4 regions of the Alkalihalobacillus phoenicis genome follow, and region 1 is predicted to be linked to each of the others. Evidence: riboswitches for the same ligand, from Rfam matches in the RefSeq annotation. Region 1 holds a riboswitch; each other region holds the start of a gene.

Region 1 (2,202 bases):
AACAGGAAAAGCTTGTTTATAAATGTTATCAACCACCTGGAGATTTTGAGTAATTGCATCTGTTTCTCCTTTATCTAAGGCAACACTACCGTATGGGGATGGAAAGAGGACTAAATCCGCTCCTGCCATTCTTAATAACTTCCCTAATAATAAGGAATAAGAAAATCCATAATTCGTAGATGCAGTCATCGCTCCACTGACAGCTGGATGTGCCAATATTGGGACATCGATATCTGGATCTTCTCGTAATGATTGTAAAACGTCTAATCCATAAGCAAAGACATTAAATAATAACGCAGGGGCCCCGAGATCAACTGCCTCTTTGGCTCTTTCCTTTAATTCAAACGTTCTTCCCGTTAGATTAACCGCATAAAGGGGACGATGACCAGTTGCTGCAGCCGCTTCCGTTATGGCCGCCAATCCGACTGGAACTCTTTCGACTAATGGTGTTAACTCATTTTCAAATAAAATCTCATCATCTTTAACAAAATCAACTCCTCCAAGAGCTTGGACGAGCATTTGTTCATGTAAAGAATCTAAGGAACGACCTATGGCCGCTTTAAAAATACTCATTAAAAGAGGACGATTTTGAACATCAACAATTTCACGAACACCTTCAATCCCATATCTCGGACCGGGAAAATAGGTTTTTAATTCAGGTGAAAAATCTAAATCGATTAATTTGACTTGACCATCTAATGAAAGTTTGCCAAAAGTTGTTGTTAATATAGCTGGTAAATCGGCACTGAAGTTCGCACTAGGATAAGTTATCGTAATAAGACCCTTATTATCGGGTAACTCCTTCACTCGTTCAACATAACCTTTATGAGCCTTTAATTGCTCTTTTTCAACACTCGGTAAGTTCGTCCAAGAGCCAACGGTTAACCCTAATGCAATTCCTTCTGCTTTTTTCTCTAGCTGTTCCTTTGTTCCATTTATTAGGTATGTCGCTGTTACATGACTCATTTAACATTTCCCTCTCTCTTATTCTCCTAATTCGAGCTTCTTTAAGTCGCAAATCATTCAAAAAACCTCTCCATATATATAGGGAGAGGTGAATCGTACATTCACTCTCTCATCTATCAATCTAATGACTGTAAGAATTAGCACCGTGTTTGTTATAAACCGGTTGCCGGGTTTCATAGGGCTCATCCCTCCACCTGCTCTTGATAAGAGATATTTGATTATCTGACCATTTTAGTCTGAAATATAAATTCCTTGTTCTATATAATGCCAGTAGCCCCACCAAATTGTCAATCTTTTTTTAATATTATTTTTTATTCAAAAATTTATTTTTTTGCCTTCGTTTATCATTTACTATTCTTATCAAGTTAACTTAGTAAGTGACCAAGCTCTGGTGTTCAACTTAGACCTTTTTATGTGTAAAAAAGAACTTGACGTTATCTATCTAAATCGATTATAGTTATTTTTAAGAATTCTTTTCTATATCTTTTGAAAATTCAATAAAATCACTCTTATCCTGAGTAGGTAGAGGGAATTGGCCCGATGACACCGCAGCAACCGACCTTATTGGCACGGTGCTACATCCAACAGACATTGTCTGGTAGATAAGAGAGGCGAATGTCTCACACCTATTCACCTCTTTCTGTCAATCAGAAAGAGGTTTTTATTATTTATTAAAGGAGCAATGCGTAATGACCGTTCAAACGAAAAAACAATATGAAGAATTAAATACGGAAACAGCCGTGTCTTATTTAATCAATCTTGGTCTTATTAAAACGGATGAAGAGACAGTTGTTTCCGAAATCGGAGACGGAAATTTAAACTATGTTTTCCATATTATCAGTCAAACAATAGGACGTTCATTTATTATCAAGCAGGCCCTCCCATACGCAAAAGTTGTTGGAGAAAGTTGGCCACTTACACTTGACCGTGCACGAATTGAAGCATCAGCCTTAAAAGAAGCCGCAAAAGTCGTACCCGAATTAGTTCCAACAGTCTTTCATACCGATGAAGAGTTAGCGCTGACCGTAATGGAGGATTTAAGTGAATTAACGATTTTAAGAACAGGATTAATTCAAGGAAATAAATATCCCCTTGTAGCCCAACATATTGGTACATACTTAGCACATACCCTTTTTACAACTTCAACATTTGGTTTAAATCAACAAGAAACGAAAAAATTTGCCGTTACTTATTCGAATCCTGAGTTATGTAAAATAACAGAAGATCTTGTATTCA
Region 2 (2,202 bases), 2.1 Mb from region 1:
ATTAATGATGATATTTAATACTTGAAAGACGATTTTATTTTCTAAAATATTATTTTCTCTCGTGACAAAGAGAAGCAGTCCAAACGTGATTCCAATGATGGAGCCAAAAATGAGAGTGGCGATGACCATGATGAGTGTTTCCCCAGTACCTTCTAATATTCGGGGCCAAAAAGTGGTCCAATCAACATTCATGTTCTGTTACCTCCTCAAGTTCCACGATAGATTTTAGTGTATTTAATACGTTTTGAATCGCTGTCTGTTCTCCAATAAAGGAGATGATTAAGTTTCCAAACAGCTTTTCTTGTAGCTCTCGCACTGAACCGTAGACGATATTAAAATCAACACCGTGTTCTTTAGTAACTGTTGATAGAACGGGCTCATTGGAAACATCTCCTTTAAAGATGATTCGATACAATTTCCCACCACCTCGTGTTCGCCACTTTTCTAAAATAGTTTTAGATGGTAAGTCTTGTTGAACCGATTGAATGAATCGCTGGGTTGTTGGATGTTGTGGATCAGTGAACGTATCAAACACACTTCCAGCTTCAATGACTTCTCCGTTTTCCATAATCGCTACTTTGTCACAAATCGATTGGATAACATGCATTTCATGGGTGATTAATAAAATCGTGATCCCAAAATCTCGGTTTACTTTTTTTAACAACTTTAAAATCTCAGCAGTCGTTTCTGGATCGAGTGCAGAAGTTGCTTCATCACAGATAAGAATATCTGGTGAAGTGGCAAGAGCTCTTGCGATACCGACTCGTTGTTTTTGTCCGCCCGACAGTTGATCGGGGAAATCTTTTGCTTTATCGGCAAGTCCAACAAAATTCAATAATTCTGTTACACGTTCATTGACTTCTTTTTTGGGAACACCAGCCAATTTCAATGGGTAGGCAATGTTCCCAGCTACTGTACGTGAGTTAAATAAGTTAAAGTTTTGAAAAATCATCCCAATATTACGTCGTCTTGTTCGTAAGTCCTTAGAAGATAGCTTACTGACATCTATATCTTGGATAAAAACAGTGCCAGAAGTGGGACGTTCAAGCATGTTTACTAAGCGAAGTAGTGTGCTTTTTCCTGCTCCGCTGAAGCCAATAATTCCGAAGATTTCCCCTTTGTTAATCGATAGGGAAACATTCTTAACGGCATGGACTTCTCGTTTTCCGAGAATAAAAGTCTTGGAAACATCAATAAATTCAATCATGTGTTGACCTCCTGAAGAGTTCTTCAATTCTTTGTAGACAATGATGCATCCATCGAACTTTCTAAACTAGATTCGAAAATGAACAACCTATTTTATAACAACACCTAATAAAAATACCCAACAAAAAAATCCCTCCTTTTCTCAAAAAATAAGAAAAAGAAGGATTCTATAAAAAGAAACGATCTTTTTCTCATCTTTCAAATGCCTAAGCATTTGTAGGAGTTGGCACAGTTTTCTAATATAGAATCTGTTGCCGAGACGTCATAGGGCCTTTCCCTCGATCTCTCTTGATAAGAAAATGATGTATAGCTATTCAATTGTTACAAGAATTAATTTTTATCTTAGAGGGATTGTGTGAAAAAGTCAACAAAAATTTAAAAATAAGATGACGATGATATAGACTAAGCCATTTTTCTCATTTGGCTATGGGTTTGTTCCCATGTATTGAAAATATATAATAAACATACCGCATATTACTTCTGTATTTACAAACTTTTACTCTGTGTAAAAACGCAAGAAATATTTTAAATTTCTAACAATAGTGATACAATATGATTAGGTAATTAATCTAGAAATGATGTGGGACACCTAGTGTTTTACATTCTTTCTGCGAATTTTAACGTATAAGGAAGGAAAACATGACGAACAAACAAAATACAACGGACGTTATATTAATTGGTGCCGGAGTCATGAGTGCGACTTTGGGGATACTTCTGAAAGAATTAGTACCGGATTGGAAAATAACAGTATTTGAGAAGCTTTCAAACGCAGGAGAGGAAAGCTCTAATGAATGGAATAATGCAGGAACAGGGCATGCAGCACTGTGTGAGCTTAATTACACGAGTGAAAATCCGGATGGATCTGTCGACATTAGCAAAGCGATAAAAATTAATGAACAGTTTCAAGTTTCTATGCAGTTTTGGTCTAATCTTGTTAATCATAATCTGATTCAGAATCCAGAGGATTTTATCAGATTATTGCCTCATATGAGTTTA
Region 3 (2,202 bases), 1.2 Mb from region 1:
TTGCTCACCTTGAATGAAGGTAATCGCTTTGTCTATCTCTTCTTTATCACCTGTTAAATGGATAAAAAGAGTCCCGTATGAGCTTTCTCTAGTTTTCGAAATTTTACCTTGCAATATATTCACATCAACTTGATATTTGCGAATCAGCTCAGTTATCAGTGGGCGCTCTGCCCCTTCCCCAACAAATGTAAGCTTAACGACCTCACCATCTATCCCTTGCTGTAGCCAATGTTCGAGTGACTCCATCGTTTCTTCAGGTTCAGTTATTTGTTTGACAAATTCCTTCGTCATATCTTGCACTGGTTTGCGGAAGACATCAAGGACAGGTCCTTGTTCCACAATTTTCCCTGCCTCCATGACGGCAACTTGATGACAAATTTTGCGAATCACATGCATTTCATGAGTAATCAAAATAACGGTCAAACCTAACTTTTGATTAATATCAACAAGCAATTCTAAAATGGAGTCGGTCGTTTTTGGGTCAAGAGCTGATGTTGCTTCATCACATAATAAAACCTTGGGATTATTTGCAAGTGCTCGTGCAATTCCGACCCTTTGTTTTTGTCCCCCACTTAGCTGTGACGGATAACTCCCACCACGACCTTCAAGTCCAACAAGTGATATTAACTCTTTAACTCGTTCTTCTCGTTCCTTTTTTGGGACTCCAGCAATCTCCAATGGAAAAGCAATATTATCAAAAACGGTGCGGGACCATAGTAAGTTAAAATGTTGAAAAATCATCCCTATTTCTTGTCTGGCTTTTCTTAACTGAGGTTTTGAAAGCTTTGACAATGATTTACCCGCTACGACAACTTCACCACTCGTTGGTCTTTCAAGCATATTTAACATCCGAATAAGCGTACTTTTACCAGCACCACTATACCCGATAATGCCAAAAATCTCGCCTTCATTTATTTGAAGATTAATTCCATCAACCGCATGTACTGGACCATCCTTTGTAAAAAAAATCTTTTGGATGTCACTTAAATTAATCACGTTGTTTCTTGCCTCCTGACAACTTCTCTATTCTTTACCCAAATATAGGTCTGAACATTTATACATTATCTGAATTTAAAAGTGCAAAAAAACCTTCTTCTCACCAATCCAGATGAAAAGAAGGCTTTAACCTTAATCTCATCTTTCAAAGCAATTTGCTTTGCAGGATTTAGCACCGCGAAAACGAAATCATTCGTTTTACGGTTGCCGGGTTTCATCGGGCCAGTCCCTCCACCTCTCTCGATAAGAGCTATAAATGTTATGTTCATTTTTGTTTGACTTATCGTAACACGCTCATAATTTTGTTGTCAACCTTTTTTACACAAGTAGTCTGACCTTTATAATCGGTTTAGTCTTATAATTCATTATTTTCCGTCTTTTTTATTGTTATTTAGCACCAACCGCCATCACAGTTTTCTACATAAGCTTTTATTTGTTCTGGATGAGCATTTTCGAAATGGTATATTTTATCATTTTCAAAAACGAAACCTTCTCTCATTTTCCGCTTGAGACCATCATCTGTTTCTGTCACCATCCCAATTTTTATCTCACCCATATAAAGATTTAATTGCCCCTCTTCATATTTACCGATTATTTTGTTCGTCACATCCACTTTATCTAAATTCATTTTCTGTTCCCCCTCCTCACTCTTAAATTAACCTTCCTGCTAAGCTTGATACTGTTAGATTTGTGGGAAACAGGGGTGATTGTGGGTTAAGTTGATCATTTGCTTGTATAAAAAGTGATTGTAAGTAGGTAGGCGGGGTTCGTCATGCTTAATTACATATCATCACCGGCCAAATTGCTGAGACCACTGAAAAATGGCAACATTAGTTAGCTATACTCCGCCAGCTCCATACCCTACGCGTTCTGCGGGTGAACCGGGAGCCTCCTTGGTCGGCGTTCCTATGCTTTAATTTCACATCATCCCGGCCAAGTCCACTTAACGTATCTAAACCATCAAAAAAAGCACCAAAGCTTATCCCTTAGCTTCAGTGCCTTTTGCTCTTATTATTAATTAGTCTTCACTAATCATTTCTTCGTATTGCTCTGCAGACATTAAGTTTTCAATCTCAGACTTATCAGATGGTTCTACAACGATCATCCATGCTTTTTCATATGGAGATTCGTTTACGAACTCTGGAGAATCATCTAAGTCTTCGTTTACTTCTACTACTTTTCCACTTACAGGTGCATATAGTTCAG
Region 4 (2,202 bases), 1.0 Mb from region 1:
AACAGAAGCATTAAAGGACACGGAATTTAAAGTGTTTAAATCTGCTTTAACAACTGGTGGAACGGTTAAAGGACTTAATCTTGAAGGTGGAGCGGATAAGTTTTCGCGTAAAGAAATTGATGCTTTAACGGACTTTGTTAAACAATATGGAGCAAAAGGTCTTGCTTGGTTAAAAGTAGAAGAAGAAGGATTAAAAGGACCAATTGCTAAATTCTTTACGGATGAACAGACTTCAGCATTAATGGAAACGATGAATGCGAAAGTCGGCGATTTATTATTTTTTGGGGCAGATAAAAAACAAGTTGTGTTCGATAGTTTAGGTGCACTTCGTTTAAAATTTGGTAAGCAGTTTAACTTAATTGATGAATCAAAATACAACTTCCTATGGGTAGTCGACTTCCCACTTGTTGAATTTGATGAAGATGCGAAACGTTTTGTTGCACTTCACCATCCGTTCACAAGCCCGAAAAAAGAAGACATGGAATTGCTTGCGACAGACCCAGCAAATGTCCGTGCCGATGCTTATGATTTAGTATTGAATGGTTATGAGTTAGGTGGAGGTTCACAACGTATTTATCAACGTGATGTCCAAGAAAAAATGTTTAATGCTCTTGGGTTTACACCAGAAGGGGCAAAAGAAGAGTTCGGATTCTTATTAGAAGCGTTTGAATATGGAACACCTCCACATGGTGGAATTGCTCTTGGGTTAGACCGATTTGTTATGCTGCTTGCAGGGCGTCATAATTTACGTGATACGATTGCCTTCCCGAAAACAGCTAGTGCAAGTGACTTATTAACAAATGCTCCAAGTCATGTAAGTCTTGAGCAGTTACTTGATCTAAATTTATCTGTGATTGCGAAAAAAACGGAAAAGGTACTTTAGGGAAAAATTGGATTGACAAACTAAATTCTTTTCCTTTATAATCGTAATAACTTTAAAACGACAATTAAACTTATCTAGAGTGGCGGAGGGGACTGACCCGAAGAAGCCCGGCAACCTATTTGCGTGCCAAGCAAATAAAGGTGCTACATTCAGCAGGATGCTAGTCATTCTGAAAGATAAGAAAAGGCCAAAAAAACCTTTCCTTATTGGAAAGGTTTTTTTACTTATTAAGCGAGTATTTGTGAGAGAGGGGCCAGGAAGATGAAAATAGGGTTAATTGGTTTTGGCACAGTAGGAAAAGGAGTTGCAGACCGAATTGAGGCGACAAGAGAACAACTACAAGCAAAATTTGGTCAGGAGATTACAATCGAAGGAATTTTGATTAAAAATAGAAATCAGTACGTAGAGAATGAACATGCCACAGTGATAACAAATGATTGGACTGAATTTTGCCAAAAATGTGATTATGACATTATTTTTGAAGCGATTGGTGGACTTGAACCGGCCTTCTCCTATACGGAATATTTTTTAGAAAAAGGGACACCTGTGATTACCGCGAATAAACAACTTGTAGCTGAATACGGGGAACTTTTAGAAGATATTGCGACACGAAATCAGACTTATTACGGTTATGAAGCCGCTGTTGCAGGAGGAATTCCAATTATTAATGTGATAAAAGGATTACTAACAACGACACTTGTCACAAAAGTGAGTGGAATCTTGAACGGGACAACGAATTATATTTTGACAGAAATGAAAGAAAAAGGCTTGTCCTTTGCAGAGGCACTAAAGGCGGCTCAAGAGCTTGGTTACGCTGAAAGTGACCCGACCGATGATATAGAAGGGTATGATGCTTCATATAAAATTCGAATTTTAGCAAAATGTTGTTTCGGGTTTTGGATCAACCGTGAGAATGTGACAAGAAGAGGAATGGATGAGATGAAAGATTGGCAAATAGAATTAGCGGAACGGCTTGGTTTAACATTAAAAATAGTCGGGGAAGCAACGTTGTTTTCGGGTGAAATAAAGGCCGAAGTAGCTCCTGTTTTTTTTACAGAAGAAGAGGCGTTTTCAAAAATTTCTGGGGTGACTAACGCAGTTAAAGTACAAGGGCCAACAATTGGGGAATTAACCTTTACTGGACCAGGTGCTGGAAAGGAAGCCACGGCAAATAGCATGATTGAGGATTTTCTTTTTCATACCGATTTTCGAGGACATAGAAGCGGCTGGAATGGCTCTCCTGTATTAGAGGTTAGAGAAGATAGTACATCACTTGTTTTTAATTCTAATCCGACTGACCTTCAAATCGAGGAGTTACT

Evidence for each region. Region 1 has a riboswitch for S-adenosylmethionine ahead of AA0017_RS06580 (2,3-diketo-5-methylthiopentyl-1-phosphate enolase). Riboswitches for the same ligand answer to the same signal wherever they lie in the genome.
Region 2: another riboswitch for S-adenosylmethionine. It lies ahead of AA0017_RS19825 (methionine ABC transporter ATP-binding protein); the one in region 1 lies ahead of AA0017_RS06580 (2,3-diketo-5-methylthiopentyl-1-phosphate enolase).
Region 3: another riboswitch for S-adenosylmethionine. It lies ahead of AA0017_RS00795 (methionine ABC transporter ATP-binding protein); the one in region 1 lies ahead of AA0017_RS06580 (2,3-diketo-5-methylthiopentyl-1-phosphate enolase).
Region 4: another riboswitch for S-adenosylmethionine. It lies ahead of AA0017_RS11640 (homoserine dehydrogenase); the one in region 1 lies ahead of AA0017_RS06580 (2,3-diketo-5-methylthiopentyl-1-phosphate enolase).

The regions. Positions count from the first base shown of each region.
Region 1 covers NZ_CP154853.1:1,387,894-1,390,095, reverse strand. Annotated here, with positions in the region: gene AA0017_RS06580 (2,3-diketo-5-methylthiopentyl-1-phosphate enolase) at 1-966, opposite strand, end outside; SAM riboswitch class I at 1,073-1,176, opposite strand; SAM riboswitch class I at 1,473-1,575, shown strand; gene mtnK (S-methyl-5-thioribose kinase) at 1,656-2,202, shown strand, end outside.
Region 2 covers NZ_CP154853.1:4,208,286-4,210,487, forward strand. Annotated here, with positions in the region: gene AA0017_RS19820 (methionine ABC transporter permease) at 1-192, opposite strand, end outside; gene AA0017_RS19825 (methionine ABC transporter ATP-binding protein) at 182-1,207, opposite strand; SAM riboswitch class I at 1,395-1,504, opposite strand; gene AA0017_RS19830 (malate:quinone oxidoreductase) at 1,846-2,202, shown strand, end outside.
Region 3 covers NZ_CP154853.1:180,104-182,305, reverse strand. Annotated here, with positions in the region: gene AA0017_RS00795 (methionine ABC transporter ATP-binding protein) at 1-996, opposite strand, end outside; SAM riboswitch class I at 1,132-1,246, opposite strand; gene AA0017_RS00790 (YusG family protein) at 1,388-1,624, opposite strand; gene gcvH (glycine cleavage system protein GcvH) at 2,015-2,202, opposite strand, start outside.
Region 4 covers NZ_CP154853.1:2,421,287-2,423,488, reverse strand. Annotated here, with positions in the region: gene aspS (aspartate--tRNA ligase) at 1-883, shown strand, start outside; SAM riboswitch class I at 951-1,066, shown strand; gene AA0017_RS11640 (homoserine dehydrogenase) at 1,145-2,202, shown strand, end outside.